3 regions of the Marinobacter sp. LQ44 genome follow, and region 1 is predicted to be linked to each of the others. Evidence: predicted binding sites of a transcription regulator. Region 1 holds the regulator's gene; each other region holds the start of a gene.
The links. Region 1 encodes sigma-54, which starts transcription at its own class of promoters, with help from an activator protein. Its sites were predicted from a motif close to ANTGGCATNNANNTTGCTNT; they were not measured.

Region 2: a site for sigma-54 is predicted at 2,832-2,851, ahead of flgB (flagellar basal body rod protein FlgB). Genes of this name have one in related genera too.
Region 3: a site for sigma-54 is predicted at 6,416-6,435, ahead of ASQ50_RS00320 (PEP-CTERM sorting domain-containing protein). Genes of this name have one in related genera too.

What each region holds. Positions count from the first base shown of each region.
Region 1 covers NZ_CP014754.1:1,037,110-1,045,027, reverse strand. Annotated here, with positions in the region: gene ptsN (PTS IIA-like nitrogen regulatory protein PtsN) at 1-435, opposite strand, end outside; gene hpf (ribosome hibernation promoting factor) at 534-836, opposite strand; gene ASQ50_RS04870 (RNA polymerase factor sigma-54) at 912-2,441, opposite strand; gene lptB (LPS export ABC transporter ATP-binding protein) at 2,631-3,356, opposite strand; gene lptA (lipopolysaccharide transport periplasmic protein LptA) at 3,364-3,900, opposite strand; gene lptC (LPS export ABC transporter periplasmic protein LptC) at 3,884-4,483, opposite strand; gene kdsC (3-deoxy-manno-octulosonate-8-phosphatase KdsC) at 4,480-5,049, opposite strand; gene ASQ50_RS04845 (KpsF/GutQ family sugar-phosphate isomerase) at 5,049-6,038, opposite strand; gene ASQ50_RS04840 (ABC transporter ATP-binding protein) at 6,256-7,068, shown strand; gene mlaE (lipid asymmetry maintenance ABC transporter permease subunit MlaE) at 7,065-7,847, shown strand; gene mlaD (outer membrane lipid asymmetry maintenance protein MlaD) at 7,869-7,918, shown strand, end outside.
Region 2 covers NZ_CP014754.1:532,535-540,452, reverse strand. Annotated here, with positions in the region: gene queF (NADPH-dependent 7-cyano-7-deazaguanine reductase QueF) at 1-449, shown strand, start outside; gene ASQ50_RS02515 (adenylate/guanylate cyclase domain-containing protein) at 450-1,889, opposite strand; gene ASQ50_RS02510 (nitroreductase) at 2,112-2,687, shown strand; gene flgB (flagellar basal body rod protein FlgB) at 2,922-3,320, shown strand; gene flgC (flagellar basal body rod protein FlgC) at 3,353-3,805, shown strand; gene ASQ50_RS02495 (flagellar hook assembly protein FlgD) at 3,823-4,500, shown strand; gene ASQ50_RS02490 (flagellar hook protein FlgE) at 4,529-6,430, shown strand; gene ASQ50_RS02485 (flagellar basal body rod protein FlgF) at 6,504-7,256, shown strand; gene flgG (flagellar basal-body rod protein FlgG) at 7,335-7,918, shown strand, end outside.
Region 3 covers NZ_CP014754.1:68,704-76,621, reverse strand. Annotated here, with positions in the region: gene prsK (XrtA/PEP-CTERM system histidine kinase PrsK) at 1-1, shown strand, start outside; gene prsR (PEP-CTERM-box response regulator transcription factor) at 137-1,507, shown strand; gene ASQ50_RS00330 (tetratricopeptide repeat protein) at 1,559-4,255, shown strand; gene ASQ50_RS00325 (PA14 domain-containing protein) at 4,376-6,340, shown strand; gene ASQ50_RS00320 (PEP-CTERM sorting domain-containing protein) at 6,486-7,166, shown strand; gene ASQ50_RS00315 (glycosyltransferase) at 7,234-7,918, shown strand, end outside.

The sequences.
Region 1 (7,918 bases):
CGCTGAATCCTGACACTGGCGAAGCTGTTCACAGAAGCCGTTGTCGTTGAATTTCTCGGCCAGCTGGCTAAGCAGCTCCAGATGTTCACTGGTGGCTTCTTTGGGCACGATCAAGGCAAACACCAGATCGACCGGCTGATTGTCGATGGCATCGAAGTCGATGCTTTCTTCCAGCGTCATCAGCACCCCGATCACACGGTCCAGCCCTTCCAGGCGGCAGTGGGGTATAGCGATACCCTGGCCGATACCGGTGCTGCCAAGCCGCTCGCGAGAAACCAGATTGTTGAAGATCTCGGTGTCGCTGAGGATTTCATCCTGATGATGAATATGCTCTGCGATGGTTTCCAGTACCCGCTTCTTACTGGAGGCTGGCACTCGGCACAGCGTCAGTTCGGGAGCCAGAATGTTGTCGATGGTCAGGGATGTATCGCTCATGGATCGACTGTGATTCCGTAAAAAAAAGGCTGCGGCCGGTATTCCCCGCCGCAGCTCGTATCATTGAAACACCCGGTAAGGCGGCGCGAAGGGCGCGCTCAGCCGTTGCCGTGCATCCGGTCTACATTCTTTTCTTTGTGCTTGAGGATCTGGCGATCCAGTTTGTCCACCAGCGAATCAATCGCGGCGTACATGTCCTCGCTTTCTGCCTTTGCGTGGATCTCGCCACCGATGACATGCAGGGTGGCTTCGGCCATCTGACGTACCTTCTCAACTTCCAGCGTCACCTGACAGTTGCTGATGTGGTCAAAGTGACGCTCCAGCTTCTCGAACTTGGTGTTGACGTAATCCTTCAGTGCAGGGGTCAGTTCTACGTGATGGCCTGAAATGTTGAGTTGCATAGGCGTCTCCTGTTGTCATCATGCCGGTGTTGCCACCGGGCTGCGTGTCCGGTGCTTCGTGCACCGGCAAAAACATTAAACCAGTCGTTTGCGCTCGTTTGAAGGAGGAATGTGCATGGCCTCCCGGTATTTGGCAACGGTGCGCCGGGCCACATTGATGCCCTGATCTCCAAGCATGGCTGCAATCTTGCTGTCGCTCAACGGCTTTTTTGGAGTTTCTTCTGAAATCAGTTTCTTGATCATCGCACGTATTGCGGTGGAGGAACATTCTCCACCCTCAGCGGTACTGACGTGGCTGGAGAAAAAGTACTTCAGCTCGAAGATACCGCGGGGTGTGTGCATATACTTTTGTGTGGTGACCCGTGAAATGGTGGATTCGTGCATTTCCACGGCCTGCGCAATGTCGGAGAGGATCAGCGGTTTCATTGCTTCCTCCCCCTGGTCCAGGAAACCCTGTTGGTGCTCAACAATCCGGGTGGCGACTTTCAGCAGGGTTTCGTTGCGGCTTTGCAGGCTTTTAATGAACCACTTGGCCTCCTGCAGTTGATCCCGCAGGTAGGTGTTATCAGCACTGCTATCCGCGCGGCGGATCAGCGATGCGTAGCTGGCATTGACCCGAATCCTCGGGGCGATCTCCGGGTTGAGCTCAACTCGCCACCGGCCTTCGTGTTTTCGTACGATGACGTCCGGTATCACGTAATCCGGCTCTGCCCGGTCCACCACGTCGCCCGGGCGGGGGTTGAGGCTGGTAATCAGGGCCAGAACCTCGCGCAGCTGATCTTCCTTGAGTCTGCTGCGGCGCAGCAGTTGCGCGTAATCCCGGTTGCCCAGCAGATGCAGGAACTGGGTAACCACCAAGCGGGCCTGTCGAAGCCAGGGAGTATCTGGTGGCAACTGGTTGAGCTGAATCAGCAGGCATTCCTGCAGGTCGCGGGCAAACACACCCGGCGGGTCGAAATGTTGTAGCCGGTGCAGAACCGCTTCCACTTCGTCCAGTTCCAGGGGGTCTTCTTCGGTTTCATCCTGCAGGCCGGAATGGATTTCCTCAATCGGTGAGGTCAGGTAACCGCGTTCGTCCACTGCGTCCATCAGGGCGTGGGCGATGGCCTGGTCACGTTCGCTCATGGGGGTCAGGTTGAGTTGCCATTCCAGGTGGTCCTGGAGGGTTTCTGCCGGCGAATTGCGGGTTTCGAAATCCGATTCGTTCTCGTCTTCGCCTTTGCTGGCTGGCGCCGGTGCAGACTGGTAGATATCGTCCCAGGCGGTGTCTACGGGCAGGTCGTCGGGGATGTTATCCGGTATGTCGGTTTCTGAAGACCAGTCAGGGCCGTTTTCATTTTCATCCCAGTCAGAGGCGGTCTCGGTGGCCGGTTCATCGTGGTCGGAATCCCGGTCTTTGTGCTCGTCCCGGGTATCGGAGTCCGTATCAGGGGTGTCAGACTGCTCGTCATCCTCGGAGGTTTCCAGCATCGGGTTTGACTCCAGTGCCTGCTGGATTTCCTGCTGGAGGTCGAGGGTGGAAAGCTGAAGCAGGCGAATGGCCTGTTGCAGCTGGGGCGTCATGGTCAGACTCTGGCCCATCTTAAGCTGTAATGAGGCTTTCATAACCATGGCTCAAGATCCATAAATCAAGGGTGTCCCGGTAGTGACCTTGCCTGCTGTCAGGCAAAAAAATTGTTGTACGCTGGTTACTTGCCGCTCACTGGTGTCAGTATAAGCAAGTTCTTTGCCGAGTTTACTTGCTACAGATCATCAAAACAATCAGACCTCGGTCGCCGAGGGTTTTTCTTGCGCTCACAGGTGGAACTCATCGCCCAGATAGACTTCCTTGACCTGCTGATTGGCCAGGATGGCTTCTGCGTTGCCGGAGGCGATGATATGGCCGCCGGAGACGATGTAAGCGTTCTCGCAGATATCTAGGGTTTCCCGCACGTTGTGATCGGTGATCAGCACTCCAATGCCCTTGTCCCGCAAATGCCGAATGATGTGTTTGATGTCACTGACTGAAATCGGATCTACCCCGGCGAAGGGTTCATCCAGCAGAATAAACGCCGGTTCCATGGCCAGCGCCCGGGCGATTTCAACTCGCCGTCGCTCGCCACCGGACAGAGCCATACCCAGGCTGTCCCGGATATGGGTGATGTGAAATTCCTCGAGAAGTTCCTCGAGCTTGGCTTCCCGCTCCGGCCGTTTCATGCCCTTTCGCGTCTCCAGAATGGCCATGATGTTGTCGCGCACGGTCAGTTTTCGGAAAACCGAGGCTTCCTGGGGCAGGTAGCCAATGCCTTTGCGCGCCCGGCCATGCATGGGCAGCGGGGTGATGTCCTGGCTGTCAATGGTGATTCGGCCGCGGTCGGAGGGCACAAGCCCGACAATCATGTAAAAACAGGTGGTTTTGCCGGCGCCGTTAGGGCCGAGCAGGCCAACGATTTCTCCAGACCGGATTTCCAGAGATACATCCAGAACCACTTTTTTCTGTTTGTAGCTTTTTGCCAGGTTGCTGGCCCTGAGAACTGCCATCAGTAACCTATTCGTTTATGGGGTTGCTGGAGCTGCGAGGCTGAATCACCATTTCCACCCGGCCAGAGCTTTCTTCCGAAGGCGTGCCGCCTTCTGCCGTGACCACCCGGCGCACGGTGTCGTATTGAATGATGTCACCTCGGAACACATTGTTGCCTTGTTCAATCACCGCCTGGCGTTCGAAGGTGAGCCGGTTTTCCGCCGCCGACCAGGTGATGGTTCTCGCCCGGGCGTCTGTCATGGCCTCGCCTTCCCGTGCCGGCTGGCGATATCGGGCAGGTTCGCCGCTCGCCTCAATCCGGTTGAGGCCCTCGGGACTTCGATACAGCACCACCCGTTCTGCGTTCAGCTGGGTGGCTCCCTGGACCAGTTCAACGTCGCCGGTGTAGATGGCGGTCCCCTCGGTATCGTCGAGGCGGGCCGAATCGGCGCTAACCTTGATGGGGGTGTCGGAGTCCAGATCAAACGCAGATGCCGGGCCGGCCAGTAGCAGTGCCGCCATTATCGACAACAATCGGTGTGTGAGGTTACCTGACGGTTTCATATTGCCCTTCCACCCGGGAATTGAGTTCCAGTATGCGTTCGTTTACCCAGGCTTTCATGCCATTGGCCTGGGTCACGCCAAACGGTTCGGTAATGGTGACCGGTTGATCGGTGTGTACTGTGCCTTGTCGGTTATCCAGGGTCAGCGATTCGGTCTTCAGGGTGGCTTCCGAGTCGTCGGTTTGCCGGAGCACGACAACGTTGCCTGTCAGAATCACCTGATCATCGTCTTGCCGGAGGCTACCTTCATCCGCTTCGATTATCCATGGTGGGGTAGCCTGTTCACTGAAAATCCTGGCCCTTGGGGCGTTCATGGTGGCGTAGTTGGTGTCGTCAAACTGTTCGATTCGGGGGCTGGATATCGACATCTTCAGGTTGCCTTGTTCGTCCCAGGTTGTGTAGCGGCCCTCGATAATAAAACTGTCGGGTTCCGACGGGCCCCTGAGTTCCGCTGCATCGCCCCGCACATTCTCACCTTCCTCGTCCTGCCACATCAGGAAGACAGTGGCGAGAGCCGTGACCGCCAGTGCCAGGGTTCTCGCCAAGGGTTTGCGGGCGATGTTTGACAGCACCTCCGGAATCATGACGGCTCGCCCAGATAGGGGGCCAAAGTTGTTTCCAGCCGGTTCTGCGCCCAGAGTATCAGGTCACAGGTTTCACGCACGGCGCCGTGACCGCCCAGGGCCTGGGTGCAATAGTCGGCATGCTGGCGCACCAGCCAGTAGCCGTTGGGCACGCTGATGCCCAGGCCGGCGAATTTCAGGGCGGGCAGGTCTGGCAAGTCATCTCCCATGTAGGCAATTTGCTCGGGAGCGATATCCATGCCTGCAACCAGTTCCTGTAAAGCAACCTTCTTGTCTTCCCGGCCCTGCATCAGGTGCGGGATGCCGAGGTCGGTCATCCGTTTCTCTGTCAGTGGTGACCGGCGCCCGGTTATGACTGCCACGGTAATGCCGGCCTTCATCAACTGTTTCAGGCCCAGGCCATCCAGTATGTTGAACGCTTTGAGTTCGTCGCCGGCCGCGCTGAAATACAGCCGGCCATCGCTCATGATGCCGTCCACATCCAGGGCGATCAGACGAATCCTGGCGGCTTTTGCCTTAAGCGTGTCGTCCCAGACGGTGTGCATGGGCGGAGCCAGGTCACTCATTAAATCACCCCCGAACGCAGCAGGTCGTGCATGTTGATGGCGCCGACCAGATTGCCATCGTCGTCGGTGACGGGCAGGGCATTGATTTTCATCTCTTCCATGATATTCAGCGCCTCGGCCGCCAGGTGGTCAGCCTGAATGGTTTTGCCGTGGCGGGTCATGACGTCCCGGATCGGAGTGGTGTGAACGTCGACGGATTTGTCCAGAGTCCGGCGCAGGTCGCCATCGGTAAATACGCCGGTCAGGTGACCCTGGGCGTTGACGATGGTGGTCATGCCCAGCCCTTTGCGGCTGATTTCGAGAAGCGCGCCGCTAAGGGTGGTGTCCTCAAGAACTTTGGGAATCTGGTCGCCGGTATGCATGATATCGGAAACCCGCAGCAGCAAGCGCCGTCCCAGGCTGCCGCCCGGGTGAGAGAAGGCAAAGTCTTCGGCGCTGAAGCCGCGGGCCTCCAGCAGGGCCACGGCCAACGCATCGCCCATGACCAGGGTGGCGGTGGTGCTTGACGTCGGGGCCAGGCCGAGCGGGCAGGCCTCTAAGGCAACGCTGACGTCCAGGTTGGCGACCGCCTCCTGAGCCAGAACAGAGTTCGAGTTGCCGGTCATGCTGATCAGCGGTGCCCCCATACGTTTGATCAGGGGCAGAATGGTCACCACTTCGCTGGTGCTGCCACTGTTGGATATGGCAATCACCACATCTTGCGGAGTGATCATGCCCATGTCGCCGTGGCTGGCTTCACCCGGGTGAACAAAAAATGAGGGCGTGCCGGTACTGGCTAATGTGGCTGCAATCTTGTTGCCGATATGGCCGGATTTACCCATGCCGGTTACCACTACCCGGCCTTTGCAGGCCATGATAACGTCGCAGGCTCTGGTGAAGTCGCCGTTGATACGGCCTTCCAGGGCTTCGATAGCTTCCCGCTCTATGCGGATCGCTCGCACTGCAGAGGAGCGGTAGTCGGGGGTGTCTGGAGCGTGTGAATCTGTCATCTCGGCGGATAGTCTGCTCGGTCGGTCTGGTTTGCCCGGCCAAACTCTGGTCATCGGGCGACTGAGCCGTGAGTATATCATTGTTGAGAGGCATGGCAGCCAACGTTCAGGGAAACTGATCATTGCCATCAAGACATTTTACCTAGCTTTAACCGGCTTTTCATTGAGCTGAGGCGGCGCTTGTCATAATGTAGGCGCTCTTTGATCAGGATGGATTATGGCGTCATCTGCATACATAAGCCTTAACGACGTGGTGTTTTCCCGCTCCGGCCGGCGCATATTTGATGGTGTCTCGCTGGATATTCCGAAGGGCAGGATTACCGCGATCATGGGCCCCAGCGGCACCGGCAAGACCACGCTGCTGCGACTGATTGGCGGCCAGTTGCGTCCCGACTCCGGCCAGGTATTGGTGGCAGGTCGGGAGGTGCCGAAGCTCAAGCGCAAGGAATTGTATGCGCTGCGGGAAAAGATGGGCATGTTGTTTCAGAGCGGTGCCCTGTTCACCGACCTCAGTGTGTACGAGAACGTGGCCTTTCCTTTACGGGTTCATACCCGCCTGCCGGAAGACATGATACGGGACATTGTGCTGATGAAGCTCGAAGCGGTGGGCCTTCGTGGTGCACGCGAATTGATGCCTTCGGAGCTGTCTGGCGGAATGACTCGGCGGGTGGCGCTGGCCCGCAGTATCGCACTGGATCCGGAACTGATCATGTACGACGAGCCTTTCGCCGGGCAGGACCCTATTGCCATGGGGGTTCTGGTCAAATTAATCCGTGATCTCAACAGTTCCATGGGCCTGACCAGCGTGCTCGTTTCCCATGACGTGCCGGAATCCCTGAGCATCTGCCACTACGCGTGCATCATTGCGGATGGCAAGGTGATTGGCGAGGGAACCCCGGATGAACTCAGGGCGCACCCCTCGGAGCGGGTTCAGCAGTTTCTGAAAGGCGAGCCGGACGGGCCGGTGCCGTTTCATTATCCGAACAGCGATGCGGCATCTGACTTCGGTATTCGCGGGGGTGGTGCATGATGGATCGCATAGCAGCCCTGGGTCGAACAGGGCTTGACGTTATTGCCTCGCTGGGGCGGGCCTGCCAGTTTCTGGCGGGCGTTGTCGGAGGCGTGCCGAAGCCCTCCGTCGGTTTTCCGCTGCTGGTAAAACAGTTATACGCAGTCGGTGTGCTGTCGCTGGCCATTGTAGTGGTGTCGGGGTTGTTTATCGGCATGGTGCTTGGTCTTCAGGGGTACACTATCCTCAGCGATTTTGGTTCCGAGGCGGCCATCGGCCAGATGATTGCATTGACCCTGGTGCGTGAGCTGGCGCCGGTGGTGGCGGCACTGTTGTTTGCTGGCCGCGCTGGCTCTGCGTTAACCGCAGAGATCGGTTTGATGAAAGCGACCGAGCAGCTCTCCAGTATGGAAATGATGGGGGTCGACCCGTTGCGCCGGGTGATCGCCCCAAGGTTGTGGGCAGGTTTTATTTCACTACCCATTCTGGCCATGATATTCGCGGTGGTTGGCGTTTGGGGCGGTATGTTGGTGGGCGTTGAGTGGCTGGGCGTCTACGAAGGTTCCTATTGGGGCAATATGCAGGCCTCAGTGGACTTTGTGGATGACGTTCTCAACGGGCTGATCAAGAGTGTGGTGTTCGGTTTTGTCTGTGCCTGGATTGCGGTGTACCAGGGCTATGATTGTGTACCGACCTCAGCGGGTATCAGTTCCGCCACCACCAAGACCGTGGTGTATTCATCTTTGGCGGTATTGGGTCTGGATTTCGTGCTGACCGCTGTCATGTTTGGAAATTTCTAACAGGTATTCCAGGAGCCTCTCATGGCACAACGAACAACAGAAATCATCGTCGGTCTGTTTATTATTGCCGG
Region 2 (7,918 bases), 500 kb from region 1:
TGTTCAGTGTCGACGAATCCGCGCCTGCGGAAGGTCGGCCGCAGGGCTATGAGCTGATTGATGACGAGCCGGTAGACGATGTGGTTTACGAATACTCGGCAGATTCACTCAGCGCAGGCGAGGAAGTGGTCAGCGAGCAGCTGTGTTCCCACCTGCTGAAAAGCAATTGCCCGGTCACTGGTCAGCCTGACTGGGCCAGCGTGTTCGTTCGTTATACCGGCCCGAAGATAGACCGTGCGGGTTTGCTGCGTTACGTGGTCAGCTTCCGCCAGAAGCAGGATTTCCATGAGCACTGTGTGGAAACCGTGTTTACGGATTTGATGGCCCGGTGCCAGCCAACGGAATTGATGGTTTGTGCCCGGTACATGCGGCGTGGAGGGCTGGATATCAACCCGTGGCGCAGTACCCGTGCAGAGGGTGATGCCGGACCGAGGTTGGTCCGGCAGTAGTTAGTCGGCGTCGTCTTCCTGACGCAGCCGGTCGGCTGCGTCTTCCAGGGCGGCGAGTACGTCTCTGCGTTCCCTTTCGGTGATCTTGTCGGAGTCCAGGTACATGGCAAAGCCGCTGTGTTCATGCTCGAGGAAGCTACGGTTCGGGCCCATGTCCCGGCGGAAGTCCACCACTTCGTAAATGGGCACCGGCTTGCCGAAGCCCTTCACGGTGATCTCGCCTTTGTCCCGGCACATGATGCGATCTTTGATCAGAGAGAAGGTCTCGTAGGACACCAGAATCTCGCCAGGTTCTGCGAGGCTTTCCAGCCGGCTGGCCAGGTTCACCTCCTTGCCGATAATGGTGTAGTCCATCCGGTTTTCGGCGCCGAAGTTGCCCACCGTGGTGTATCCGGTGCTGATACCCATACGGATCTCAAGCGGGGTTTTGATACCCTGGCTTCGCCATTTCTGGCGCATGATCTTCATATGCTTGCGCATGTCGATGGCCATCGACACACAGGCGAAAGCATCTTCTCGCTGGCCGCGGCTGGTCGGGTCGCCAAAGAAGATCATGATGGAATCGCCAACGAATTTGTCGATGGTGCCACCGTATCGGAGAGCGACTTCTGACATTTCATTGAAGTAGTGATTGAGCAGTTCGGTCAGGGCTTCGGGTTCCATTTCTTCAGACAGTTCGGTGAAGCCCTTGATGTCGGAGAAGAACACGGCCAGTTTTTTGCGCTGGGTTTCCAGGCGAACGTCACGCTCGCCGGTAAAAATGGATTGCCAGACCTGCGGGGACAGGTATTTGGATAGCTTGTGGGAGAGTGCGATGGACTGTTCGCGCTGGTTCTGGATCTGGGTTTTTGCCAGCAGTAGCGTGCGGGCCTGCTGGTGGGAATAGTAGGCGGTTACGCAAATATAGACGCCGGTAGAGGCCAGGGCCAGGATGCTGGTCAGCAGTGGCGATTGCAGGCTGTCGGCAACGCCAAAGGTAGCTGCAGACGCCGCAAGTGAGGCGAGCATGAGTACGGTGCCGAACAGCCACTGGCGGATACCGCCCACAATCAGGCAACTGAACATCAGCATTAACAATATGGACACCGAGGGAATGGCAATCAGGCCGATAAGGCCGATGAAGGTGCCACCAATAACGCAGTCGAGAAACAGCATCTTCTGCCGGATTCGTGGTGAGCGGCGAAGAAACGTACGCCTGGTCAGCAAATGGGCGATGTGCGGCCAGGTAAGTGCGCCGGCCACAAACCACAGCAACCATTGCTGAAACACGCCCTGGAGGATTCCGGCGACAATAATCGCGGCCGTTGCGGTGTAGGCGATGATTCGGCCGTTGTAATCCGGCATGGGCGGAATGGCCACGGTGTGGTCGTGGATGTCCGCGGAAGCGAGCTTACCCGCGCTGCTGGCGACATTGCGCAAATCGGCCTGTGCGCTCATCATGTCAGAACCGAGTCTTCCCGGTGGCAGGAATACAGGGCCCTGCAGTTGCGAAAAGCTTGTTGGTCACTCATTGTATGCCGCCGAACACGTTATCGTTGTTGGTGGTTATTTTTCTATGTGTAGTTACTACTAAAGGTTAACAGTATTACGTATAACCCACAATTCGCTGAGGCATCTTTGCCCTTAGGGCAACAGATACAGCCATCTTGACTGTGAGCCAGTATGACGTCTGTAACCCGATTTTTACTCGAAAGAGCATCCGAACCACGATTAGAAGACCCGGCACCGCCGCGGAGTATAGTTGATGTGGCCCTTCAGTGTGCCGCCAGGGCACCGGACCATGCCTTACTGAGGCCATGGCGCTATCTTGTGGTGGAAGGGGATGCCCGGCAGGCCCTGGGAGACCTGTTCGCCAAGGCATGTCCTGATAGCGCCAGTGAGCAGGAAATCGAGAAAGCCCGGCGGGCGCCGCTGCGGGCACCGATGGTGATCGTAGGAATCGCAACGCCCAAATCCCACCCGAAAGTGCCGGAGGTCGAACAGCTTATGTCTGCCGCATCGGGCATGAGCTTTCTCGGCCTTGCCCTACAAGATGCTGGTTTCGGCGTGATGTGGCGCACCGGGGGGGTGGCCTACCATCCCGATGTGCTTGAAGGGTTGGGTTTAGAGCCCGGGGAAACGGTCGTCGGCTTCCTGTATACCGGTACGGTGTCGGTTGAGAAACCTTCAGTGCCACGCCCGGCTACCGGGGATTTTGTAAAGGTATGGCGTGGGCCCGGGCGCCAGGAAAGTTGGTGAGCTTCCCGCTGATGTTTTGATAGCGGCAAACCGTTTAACCGCCAAGGGAAATGGTTTGCCGCCTTTGCTCTGAACCCTTCTCCGTTGCCGCTCAAAATCTGATCGCATCCCTCCAGAAGCCCTGGCGCCCAAGCACTCTCGAAAACTGGCACCACCTTTGCTTTGACTCTTCCAGAACGCAAATCCGGCAAGCCGCCGTTCAAGCGGTGCCGGTGCAGAATTCCGGAGGCAGTCATGGCAATTACATTTGATAAGGCATTGGGTATTCACGAGCACGCACTTCAGGCCCGGGTGCAGCGTGCGGAAGTACTCGCCAACAACCTGGCCAATGCCGATACCCCGGGCTACAAGGCACGGGATATCGATTTCAGGGCGATGATGCAGAAAGCCCAGGAGTCGGTCAGTGGTCTGCAAATGGCGACCACTCACCAAGGCCACATGGACACCTCCAGCCCCGGCAGTGACGGCGAGTTGCTTTACCGCAATCCGCACCAGCCGTCTGTCGATGGTAATACCGTGGATGCCCAGGAAGAGCAGAGCCGCTTCATGCGCAATGCCATGGACTATCAGGCCAGCTTCCAGTTTCTGAGCAGCAAGTTTTCCGGATTGACCAAAGCCCTGAAGGGTGAGTAAGCCGCAGTCATTTACGATTTGAGGAGATTGCCATGTCACTGGGCAACATTTTTGACATCGCCGGTTCCGGCATGACCGCACAATCCCTGCGGCTGAATACCACGGCTTCCAACATTGCGAACGCCGAGACTGCCAGTTCCAGCACCGAGAATGCTTACAGGGCACGCAAACCAGTCTTCGCCGCCATTCAGCAGGCCATGCTGAACCCGGATCAACAGCAGGGCTTCGGCACCAGCCTGGACGACGGCCCCGGTGCCGGTGTACGGGTTGAGGGAATCCTGGAGAGCGATGCAGAGTTGCAGATGCGCTACGAGCCCAACCATCCCGCTGCCAATGAAGACGGTTACGTGTTCTACCCGAATGTGAATGTGGTTGAGGAAATGGCAGACATGATGTCTTCCTCCCGCAGCTTCCAGATGAATGTGGACGTCATGAACACTGCCAAGTCCATGATGCAACGAATCCTGACGCTGGGTCAGCAGTAAATAGTGAGGAGTGAGTCATGAGTGCAGTGAATTCCGCATCGGCCTCAGACGTACTGAGCCAGTATCAGATCAAGCAGGACGACAAAGCCCGTGGCGGCAGCGAGCTTGGCAAAGATGCTTTCATGGAGCTGATGCTTGCCCAGTTGAAGAACCAGAACCCGCTTGACCCTCAGGACAACGGTGATTTCATCGCTCAGCTGGCGCAGTTCAGCTCTCTGGAAGAAATGCAGAACCTGTCGAGTACCGTTGAGGATGTGGCCGGACAGTTCCGTTCCAGCCAGGCGCTGCAGGCGTCTGCAATGGTTGGCAAGACCGTTCTTGCTCCTTCCAATGTGGGAATTTTGGGTAATGATGGCGAGATTACCGGAACCATCGAAGTGCCAGCATCTACCGGTGGGCTGCGCTTGTCGGTAATGAACCAGAGTGGTGAGCTGGTTCGCCAGATTGATATGGGCAGTAGCCAGGCCGGTGTGGTGTCGTTCCGTTGGGATGGCGAGGACGGCAACGGCAATCCTTTGCCGCCTGGACCGTACCAGATTGTCGCGCAGGGCTCTTATCCGTCCGGTCCTGAACAGCTCGGCACCATGGTTAGCGCCAATGTGGACAGTGTGTCCCTGGGTAAGGGCGGTTCCATTACCCTCAATCTTGCCGGTATGGGTTCCATTGCCCTGTCCGACGTCAAACAAATTAACTGATCCGGTGTCAGACCAGGAGGTATAAGTCATGGCATTTAATACAGGTTTGAGCGGCCTTCGGGCAGCTTCGGTCGATCTGGATGTCACCGGCAACAACATTGCCAACGCCAGCACGGTGGGCTTCAAAGGCAGCAAGGTACAGTTCGGTGATTTGTACGCCAGCGGCTTTCTGAGTGGCGGCACTAACCCGATCGGTGATGGTGTGCGCGTTCAGGACGTCAAGCAGTCCTTTGGCCAGGGCAACATCAGCTTTACCGATAATGGCCTGGACATGGCCATCAGTGGTGATGGTTTCTTTATCCTGAATAACAATGGCGAGATCCGCTACTCTCGGGCTGGCCAGTTTGGAATCGATAAAGACGGTTTTGTGACCAATAACCAGAACATGCGGGTTCAGGGTTTTACTGCAGATAACGACGGCAACCTGTCTGGTATTCGGGGTGATCTTCAGATTGAAACCGACAACCTGGCGCCACGCCGTACCACCAATTTGCGATCCGATCTGAACCTGGATTCCCGGCAATCTGTGCTGGAGAGCCGAGTGGTGGATTTCCAGGCGGTGTCTATGGGGGATATCACCGTAGATGATGTGTTCCGTGTTGCCTACTCGGATGGTACCAACTCGCCAGACATCACTATTCCCGCTGGCACCTCCGCACGGGATGCGGCGGGCATCATCAACCAGCAGCGTGGTCTGTCTGCCTCTGCCACCACGGCGGTCAGCCTGGGCCAGGAATTCTCGATTACTGATCTGGAAGATGCATTAGCGGCCGGCGATACTGAATTCCGGATAGAGCTGGACGGCCAGAATGTGCCTATCTCACTCAGCGGGGTCAGTTCATTGCAGGGGCTGGTAGACGCTATCAACGCCTCTAGCGCCACAAGCCTGTCTGCCTCCCTGGTTGATGGTGGAAGCGACATCCGGATTATTGATAACCGAGGCTCTGATGTGGGTATCAGTTTTGCCAGCACCGATGCGGGGGTCAACCAGCCTCTTGAGGTGTTCCAGGGTGATGTGAACATTCAGTCTGATCGCACGGTTCAGGACATTCTTCCGGCTGGTGCGAGCAGCGAGATTGCCGATGCCTTTGCAGGTGGCGACCTGCGGATTACCAATTCCTTCAATCCCCTGGATCAGAGAACCTACAACCATGCTACCTCAACCACCATTTTTGACAGCCTGGGTAATTCCCACGAACTGACCCAGTTCTTCGTCAAGAATCCTTCGCCGGGTAACGGCGTGGGTGTCAGTGAATGGTCGGTCTACCTTCAGATTGATGGTGAGCTCGTGGCCGGTACAGATACTTCTCCGTACACTGCGCGCTTCAACGAAGACGGCACCTTGCAGTCCATCAACGGTGACCCGAACGGTGAGATTGTGGTTACCGACTGGGTTCCGAAGGACCCGAACGGAGAGCCGAATGGTGCAGACGGCCCACCATTGGCCGGCGAGGAAGTGGTTACTCCCATTCCGGAGCCGCCAACGACGTCCGCCTTTGTCGTAGATCTTGGGAACACCACCCAATATGGCGCTGCGTTTGGTGTCAACGACCAGCGCCAGAACGGCTACAGCACCGGCCGTTTGTCTGGCCTGGACGTGTCTGATCAGGGTGTGATCTTTGCACGATATACCAACGGGCAATCCAAATCCCTAGGGCAGGTAGCATTGGCCTCATTCAACAACACCAACGGGCTGTCGCCGGTGGGTGAGACTACCTGGGTGGAAACCTTTGAATCCGGCCAGCCGATTATCGGCGCGCCGGATACCGGTACCCTGGGTTCCATTAAGGCAAGCTCGGTGGAAGAGTCCAATGTGGACCTCTCCGCAGAGCTGGTGAACCTGATCATTGCCCAGCGCAATTACCAGGCTAACGCCAAGACCATTGAAACCTCTGATGCGGTCACCCAGACCATCATCAACCTCCGGTAACGTCCCTCCATAAACATGGCATGACTCCTGCAGGATGACTGGAAACAGTCAAAATTCCGGCAGGAGTTTGCCCATGGACAAAGCCCTATATATTGGAATGTCTGGCGCCAAGCAGAACATGCTGGCCCAGCGTGCCCATGCCAATAACCTGGCAAACGTGAACACCACCGGTTTCAAAAAGGATTTTGCCCAGGCCCGCAGTATGCCTGTCTTTGGTGAACACCACCCCACCCGCGCCTACGCCATGACCGAGCGCCCCGGCACCGATCTCTCTGCCGGCGCCCTGATGGACACCGGTCGCAAGCTGGACGTTGCCGTAGAGGGCGATGGCTGGCTGGCAGTGCAGAACGATCTGGGTGAAGAGGTGTTTACCCGCAGCGGCAGCCTCCAGGTGGATGTAAACGGCCTGGTTCGCCTCGCCAGCGGTGAGCTGGTGCTGGGCAATGGTGGCCCCGTGGCCCTGCCGCCCTTTGACAACCTGCAGGTGGGGGCAGATGGCACCATCTCTATTGTGCCCGTGGGTGGCCCGCCGGATCAGCTGGTTGAAGTGGACCGCCTGAAACTGGTGAACCCGCCCGGCAATGCCCTCGAGAAGGGGCTGGACGGATTCATCCGCCGTAAGCCGGATCAGGCCCTGGATGGCCCGGAGCCGCCGGATGCCGCTATGCGCGTCGCCACTGGTTTTCTGGAAAGTTCGAACGTTAATGCTGTGGAAGAAATGATTGCCAACCTGCAGTTATCCCGTCAGTACGAGATGCAGGTGAAGGTCATGTCGACTGCTAACGAGAATTCCGAGGCTGCGGCACGACTGTTGCAGAACCTTTGATAACACTGAGATCAGATCATCCACTGGCCACAAGCGGCAAAGAATCGCCGCTGCAGCCGGCGGGTAAGGAGTAGAGCAATGCATCCAGCACTTTGGGTCAGCAAAACCGGGTTGAGCGCACAGGACACCAACATGTCCACCATCTCAAACAACCTGGCAAACGTGAACACCACCGGCTTCAAGCGTGACCGGGCGGTATTCCAGGATCTCCTGTACCAGATCAACCGGCAGCCGGGTGGTCTGAGCACTGAGAACACCGAGCTTCCGTCTGGCCTGCAACTGGGTACCGGGGTGAGGGTGGTTGGCACTGCCAAGCAGTTCAGCCAGGGCAACCTGCAGATTACCGATCAGCCGCTGGACCTGGCCGTTAATGGCCGTGGCTTCTTCCAGATTGAGCTACCGGATGGCCAGATCGCCTATACCCGCGATGGCCAGTTCCAGTTGAATGCCGACGGCGATGTGGTAACGCCCGATGGCTACCCGCTGGAACCCAACATCAACGTGCCGGAAGACGCGACCAACATCACGATTGGTAAGGATGGCACCGTAACCGTGGTGACCGATGACCAGGCCGCGCCGATCAACCTTGGCCAGATCACCCTGGTGGATTTCATCAACCCTCAGGGCTTGCAGGCCATCGGCAACAACCTGTTCAAGGAAAC
Region 3 (7,918 bases), 970 kb from region 1:
ATCGTCACCCGAAGGTATTTTTCTGAATCAGCATTGCAAAGTGTCAATGTTCAGTTAAGAATCATAACCATGGAAATGCCGGTTCAGCCAATGGTGGCAGCCGCGCCGTACACAGACCAAAGGATTGAGTGTTGTTGTGAAGCAGCTACTGATTGTAGAAGACGACCCCGGCCTGCAGAGCCAGATGCGCTGGTGTTTCAGCGACGACATTGACGTATCTGTTGCCTCAGATCGTGAGGCCGCGCTCACGGCCCTCCGACGCCTTGAACCCCAAGTAGTCACTCTGGACCTGGGCTTGCCACCGGACCCAGGCGGAGCCTCTGAAGGCTTTGCCCTGCTGGAAGACATTTTACGCCTGGCACCCATGACCAAAGTGATTGTCGTGACCGGCCGGGAAGACAAAGAAAACGCGGTCAAAGCCATTGGCATGGGCGCCTCCGATTTCTACCAGAAGCCGCTGGACGCCGACATCCTTACCTTCGTGGTCAACCGCGCCTTCCGACTCGCAGGGCTCGAGAGAGAGAATCGTGAACTGGCCGGCCAGGGCAACGGCACCAGTATCAAAGGCATTGTTGCCGCCAGCCCTGAAATGCTAGCCATCTGCCGTACGGTTGAAAAAGTCGCCCCTGCAGACGTTACTACTCTGATTACCGGAGAAACCGGCACTGGCAAGGAACTGCTGGCCAAGGCACTGCACGACCTCAGCCACCGGGCTGACAAACCTTTTGCCGCCATCAACTGTGCCGCCATCCCGGAGAACCTTCTGGAAAGTGAGCTGTTCGGGTTTGAAAAGGGCTCGTTTACCGGCGCGACGCAGTCGAAGAAAGGCAAAATTGAAAGCGCCAATGGGGGAACCCTGTTCCTCGATGAGATCGGCGACATGCCCATGGCCCTGCAAGCAAAACTGTTGCGGTTCCTGCAGGAACGAGTGGTAGACAGAGTGGGTTCAGTCAAACCCATACCGGTAGACGTCCGGGTGGTCTGCGCGACCCATAGAAATGTTCAGCACCTGATCAGCCAGGGTGAGTTCCGGGAAGACCTTTACTACCGGATCAGTGAAATCACCCTGGATGTGCCAGCCCTGCGGGAGCGTGAAGGCGATGCTCTGGTAATAGCCCAGTCGTTGCTGAAAACCCTTGGCAAGCAGCTCGACCGACCCAACCTGTGTTTCTCCGAAGACGCTGTACAGGCCATTAATGCCTATGGCTGGCCAGGGAACGTGCGGGAGATGATCAACAAAGTGAAACGGGCCATCATTATGGCTGACGGCAAACGGATTACCGCAGACGACCTGGTGCTCCCCGCCGACGGCTGTGAAGCTGACTACCAGCTAAACCTTCGCCAGGTTCGTGAAGCGGCGGAACGTAAAGCGATCATACAGGCGTTGACCACCAGCAACTTTAATATGGCGCAGGCTTCGAGACTGCTGGGGGTCACCCGCCCAACGCTCTATAACCTCACAGACAAATACCGGATTGAGACCTCCACCGCGACAAGCGGTGTGTGACCAACCCCAACGGATTCAGAACAAGACCCCGATAAAAGGAAGGAACAGGGCATGAAAATCAGTAACGTTGTAAGAGTGTCGCTGCTTTCAGCTGCCATCGCGTTAAGCCTGACTGGCTGCAACAGCGAGCCGGACATGTCACAGGACGACATTCAGTATATCAGCCACCTTGACCAGGCGCGGTTCTTCCAACGCCAGGGAGAGTTAAGAGCGAGCACTATTGAGGCTCGCAGCGCCATCCAGATGCAACCTGAGCGCTTTGACCCCTACTTCGTCATCATCAACAACCTGCTGACCGCAGGAGATGCTGTTAACGCCGAGCGCCAGCTTGACCAATTCCTGGAGAACCGGTCCGAAGACGCCCTTACCCAGTCCCAGATGAACCAGGCCGCGTTAATCCGCGCGGAATCCAGGATATTGCAGGGAAAAACCGCAGAAGCTGTCCAGGCGCTGGATCAGATTAGCTCACCCTCTCGGGACCAGGAACTCAAGGCGGATAACCTGAGGGGCCAGGCCTGGTTATCGGCCGGCAATTTTGATCGGGCCGAGACAGCCTATACTGACGCCCTTCAACGCAACGATCAGAATGTCACCGCCGCGGTCGGATTATCCAGAATCGCCGCCGCCCGGGGCGACATTGCCAAAGCCCGCGAACTGCTCAGCCAGGCAGAAACCATCGATTCTGACCATGAAGACATCTGGCTATGGAAAGCACAACTCGCCCACTCACAGGAACAATGGGCCGAGGCAGAGCAAAACTATATCCGCGCACTGGAAACGATTGGCCAGTACGACGTGATGACTTACCGAAAGTACCAGACCATCTCAGCTCTGGTAACGGTTCTTCGCCAGCAAGGCAAATCAGCAGAAGCCTTTGTTTATGAAGAAATCCTTGCCAAGTCCGGGCCCGGAACCATCAAGAGCAACCTTGAAGCTGCAGCCGCCGCCTATAACGATGGAGATCTCGATACCGCTGCTCGCTTTTTACAGGAAGTGCTGAACCAGGCGCCCGGGCACCAGCAAAGTGCGCTGATGCTGGGCGTTATCCGTTTCCGGCAGGGCCGCACTGAAGAAGCAGCCAGCCTGCTGGAACCCCTCGCGGAGATGAACGACACCGACGGTGTTCGCAAGCTTCTGGCCGCAACCAGAATCTCCATGCGAGACCCCCAGGGCGCCAAAACACTGCTTGACGACCTCAAGGATCGCGACAGCGACCCACAAACTCTGGCTCTGGTTGGCATCGCTTCTCTCGCCAGCGGTGACGACCAGAGTGGCCGCCAACTCATCAACAGGGCCCTCGAACTGCAACCGGATAACCACAATCTTCGGCTGCGCTACGCCACCTACCTTGCCCAACGCGAGGACTATGAGGCCGCCATCAGCCAGGCTCGCCAGATTCCAGCAGAGGCTCCTGAATCGACCCAGGCCACGATACTCGTGAGCCAGGCGCAGATGGCCTCAGGCAATCCCGACGCCGCACATAAGGCCTTGGACGACCTACTGCGAAAAGAGCCGGCAAACGTGGCCGCTTTAATTGCAAAAGGCAACCTGGCCGGCAACACCGGCAACATGGACAACGCCCGGAAATTTTTTGAGATGGCACACAAAGCGGCACCCGACAACCCGACGCCTCTGGTAGGGCTCGGTAACCTGGCCCGGTTACGCGATGATAATGACACCGCCCGAGAACTCTATACTCAGGCCGTAAGGCTGGCGCCCGACAACCGCGGAGCACTGCAAGCAATTGCCAACCTCCTGCCCAGAGACGACCTAACCGAGTTGATGCGAAGCATACGCGAGGACAACCCGGAAGCGGCAGGGCCGCGCCTGATTCTTCTTGAGACAGCACTCATTGAGAACAACACCTCCGAAGCCGACGAACTCACTGCCCAGCTGATGGAGCGGCAGCAAGCGGATGCGCCAGCTCCCACCGAGCCACTGGTCGCCACAGTGTACGACGGTATCGCAACGCAAATGGTACAGCGTGGACAAACCGAACGGGCGCTACAGATACTCAATCGGGGCCGCACCTTGTTCCCGGATAACGAAGACATGGCCCTGAAAGTGGCCTCTATCGAATTCCGTAATGGCAATACCGCTGCCGCCAGGGACGCTCTGAGGGACGCAAAACAACACAACCCCGAATCCCCAGCCCCATATCAGCTGGAAGCCAGCTATTACGAGAGCCAAGGTGAACACCAACAAGCCGCTGAGCTCTATCAGCTCGCACTCACCAAACGAAACACCCCAGAGCTGCAAGTTGCCCGAGCCAGAGCACTCAGTAGTGCAGGCCAACCCACCGCGGCACTGGAATCTCTTGAACAGGCCAGGGAGCAGTTCCCGAACAACACCAGAATCATGCTCAGCCTGGCCATGGCACATCAGCAGACGGACCAACAAGACAAAGCCAAGGCGAGTTACGAACAGCTGGTATCGCTCAGCCCGACCAATGCGGTAGCCCTTAACAACCTGGCATGGTTGTATTACGAAACGGGTGATAATCGGGCCTTGGACACTGCCAGGAAAGCCTACGAACTGGTCCCCGACAGCGCAGCGGTGGCGGATACCTATGGCTGGATACTGTTTGAATCCGGTGAGCACCAACAAAGCCTTGTCGTGCTTGAGAAGGCGCACGAGCTGGACCCAGGCTCCCGCGAAATTGCCATGCATCTGGTGGAGGCCTACAGGGCAGCCGGCAGGGATGACGACGCCAGGCGAATTCTGACCAAGCTGGATAACGAGGCCTGACAGAGGTTAACGCTATAAGCGCGGTAGGCAGATAGCGAAACGTTCCTAAGACTCGGTGGCAGCCCTAACACACTGCAACAATACTTTACACAATGTATCGTTGCGCAAGGAAGGTGAGCTATGGCTGCCAAGAAGATTCTCGGCCTCGGTGTGGTGGTGGTTTTCCTCGGTGGTTGCCAGAGTTGGCAGTTTCGGGACATTGAAAAACTACCGCCTACTGCTGCTATTCCGGAAGTCAGCGAACCGGGAAAGGTGGATGTCTGGTATTTTGACGGCATATCGGGCAACTATGTTCAAAGCATGGTAGATGCCGAAAAATTTCCGGACTCACCTGACGAAATTACAGAACTCAACCAGTTAAGGCGCGCAGCCAACCGGGCCAACAATTACGGCACCTTGATTCGTGGCTATTTAGAACCCCCCACAACGGGTGAATACACCTTCTACATTGCAGGTGACGACGAAACTCAACTCTGGCTCTCACCTTCACAGTCTCCGGAAGATATCGTTCGAATCGCCTCAACCATGGCGACCCCCCTCGATAACTTCACCCGCTACAGCTCACAAACTTCGGGCATTCATTACCTTGAGGCCGGGCAAAAATACTACTTCGAGCTGAGACACAAAGAAGGCGGCTGGGATGACCACTTTACCGTGGCCTGGTCCGGGCCCGGGCTGAATCAACAAGTGATTGACGGCCCTTACCTGCACAGCTTTGCGCAAAAAAAGCCAGGTGCCCAACCTGAACTGACCACCGAAGATGCCTATGAGCTCGGTTACCGAATTGGCTTCTTCGATGGCGAAAAAGGCTTGCCGTATAACGCCCAATATCCACCGTTGGATGAAGATGGTGATGGCCTCTACGACAACTGGGAAATCTATTATGGCCTGGACCCTACAGACCCAGCGGATGCGATGTCAGACACCGACGGAGACCTGCTTACAGCACTGGATGAATTCTGGGCGCGCACAGATCCCAACCTTGCAGATACCGACGGCGATGGCATTCCCGATAGTTACGAATACGCTTACGGCCTTGATCCCACTGACCCAACCGATGCCTCGCGAGACCTGGATGGAGACGGATACTCTGTACTCGAGGAATACCTTGCTGGCACAAACCCACTGGACCCTGAAGATTTCCCTGCACCTGAGGCAACCTATCAGCCAGGATACGTTGGCCAGTATTTCACAGGCGTAAACTTTGACAGCTTTGTTTACACTCAGCGAGACAACTCCATTAATTTCAACTGGGGAAGTGGCAGCCCGTCTGCCAATATGCCCAATAATAATTTCAGTATTCGGTGGCAGGGCTGGTTTACTCCACCGCACACGGAAGGCACGCGCGAATACACGTTTGCCACAAGAACGGATGACGGTGTTCGCCTTTTCCTTGATGGCAACCTGGTCATCAATCAGTGGAAAAACCAATCAGCCACCACCTATACCAGTACTGCCAGCCTCCCGGCCGAGATTCCCGTAGCGGTAACTATGGAATACTTTGAATCAGGATGGGACGCCTCTGCGAGTCTGGTGATATCCGATACAGCGACCGGGCAAAACCTTAATCCGGAAAACGTGGTGCAAACCCTCTCTCTTGATAGCCCCACCAGCGACAGCTCACTCAACGACGGCATAGACGACCTGTACAAGCTCCGATACGGCTTACCGCTGCTACAACCTGTCGCCGATCAAGTCTTTAATGACAGCGGTATTACCGTGTTGCAGGCTTACCAGTCAGGACTTCACCCGTACACACTTGAGACCGTATCTGAACCGGATGCGCCGGTAACCAGCGAACCATCTGATAATGGCGCCAGCGCGGGCAGTGTCACGCTATCCTGGACCCCGCCCCTTACACGCGTAGACGGCAGCAGTATCTCACTCAGCGAAATCTCCGGGTATGTGATCAACTACGGCCAAGCGCCAACAAACATGCCCCAGATCCTGGAGGTTCCAGCGGGCACAACTGAAGCAAGGATAGAAGGGCTCTCCTCGGGAGATTGGTACTTCACTATAAGGGTGATTGACACCAACGGACTGAGTAGCGAACCGTCAGATCCGGTTCAGTACAGTGTGCAGTAAAAGAGAGATCGTCGAATTAATTTACATCGCCCAGATTAAAGAAAAATTTAATTCTTTAAAATCAATGGGTTAAAATCTGGCACGCTATCTGCTTTAGTTAAAGGGTGTTGTAAAAATTCGACCACTCACTGGAGGAGTGACTCAAATGAACAAACTTACACAAGGCATCGCACTGGCAGCCGTAGTTGGTTTTTCCGGTTTCGCACAGGCAGCCTACATTGACGCCGTTGCCAACGGAAATGCCCCCGGCGCAGCCGCCGAGCAAACCGTACCCGGCGATAACGATTACGCAACCCGCGTTGCCGGCACCTGGACTGCTGACGCCCCGCTATATAGCGTTGGTGACTCAGTGTTGTTCGGGCACAACCTCACCTCAACCTCAGCAGATCCGTTCAAGCTGACCTTTACCTACCTTGGCAAAGAAGCAGCCGACAACAACCAGTTCTACTGGGGTGACACTTTGGTATTCGATACCAACAGCACTCCCGACGATTCTTTCAGTGCCGTCTTCTACGGAGGCTTGGCAGCACTGCTGGATTTCAAATTCATTAACGGATCCGGTGTTGAAATAAAGAACGACGCAAATAATGGCGGTCAGTTCAATAACATCGCCAAGCCGAACTCGAGCACAAACTTCAACCTGTTCTTTGTTGAAGAGGATTACTTCATCATCAGCCTGGACGATGGCTACGTTGGCGATGATAACCATGACGACATGGTTATTGCCGTTCGTGCATCCAAAGTCCCTGAGCCTGGCACCCTGGCTCTGTTGGGCCTCGGCCTGGCCGGTATCGCAGTGCGTATGAAGGGCCGTAAAAAAGCCTGACATGCAACGCTGTGCTACGCTTTAAAGCCCTGCCTTTGCAGGGCTTTTCTCTTTCTGGTGGTGACCCATGGACATCCTCATCGTTTATGCCAGCAGTGGGCGCGGGTTAAAAAAAGATGCTGATATTCTTCAGTCCACAATTACATCCATGGGCCACGATTGTCGGGTAGAAAACCTTCCACCAACTTCGGAATGGCGAAGCCGGCTGTCCCACTACCGGTATCGACTCATCAGCCGGTATTTGCCAAAGAGTGTCGGCAATCTTTACTACAACATCCGAGCAGCCATCGCGAAGGCAAAGCCGTGTAAGTCAAAGGTGGAACTGGTCATCCATCTGGAAAACCTCCAGCTGTCCAACCTCAACCGCAGCAGAAACCACTGGTTGATTCCCAATCAAGAGTGGTTCATAGAGTCACGCCTGCCTTACCTCCGGTTTGTTGACCGTATTCAATGCAAAACCCGGCACGCCGTTGAGGTATTTTCCCGCCTGCATTCGAATGCGGCATATCTGGGGTTTACCGGTACCGAAAAAGCATCCTCCCCAAGGCTGGCAGATAAAGCCCCTAATCTGGCAATACACATAGCCGGCAACAGCCAATTCAAAGGCACGCGTGCAGTACTAGATTGCTGGCTACAACATCCGGAGTGGCCGAAACTGATCGTTATCAGCCAACACTTGAAAGCTTCGGACTACAGCAGCGATAACATTGAAATCGCAAGCAATCTGACCAATCAGGAAATAGAAATGCTGT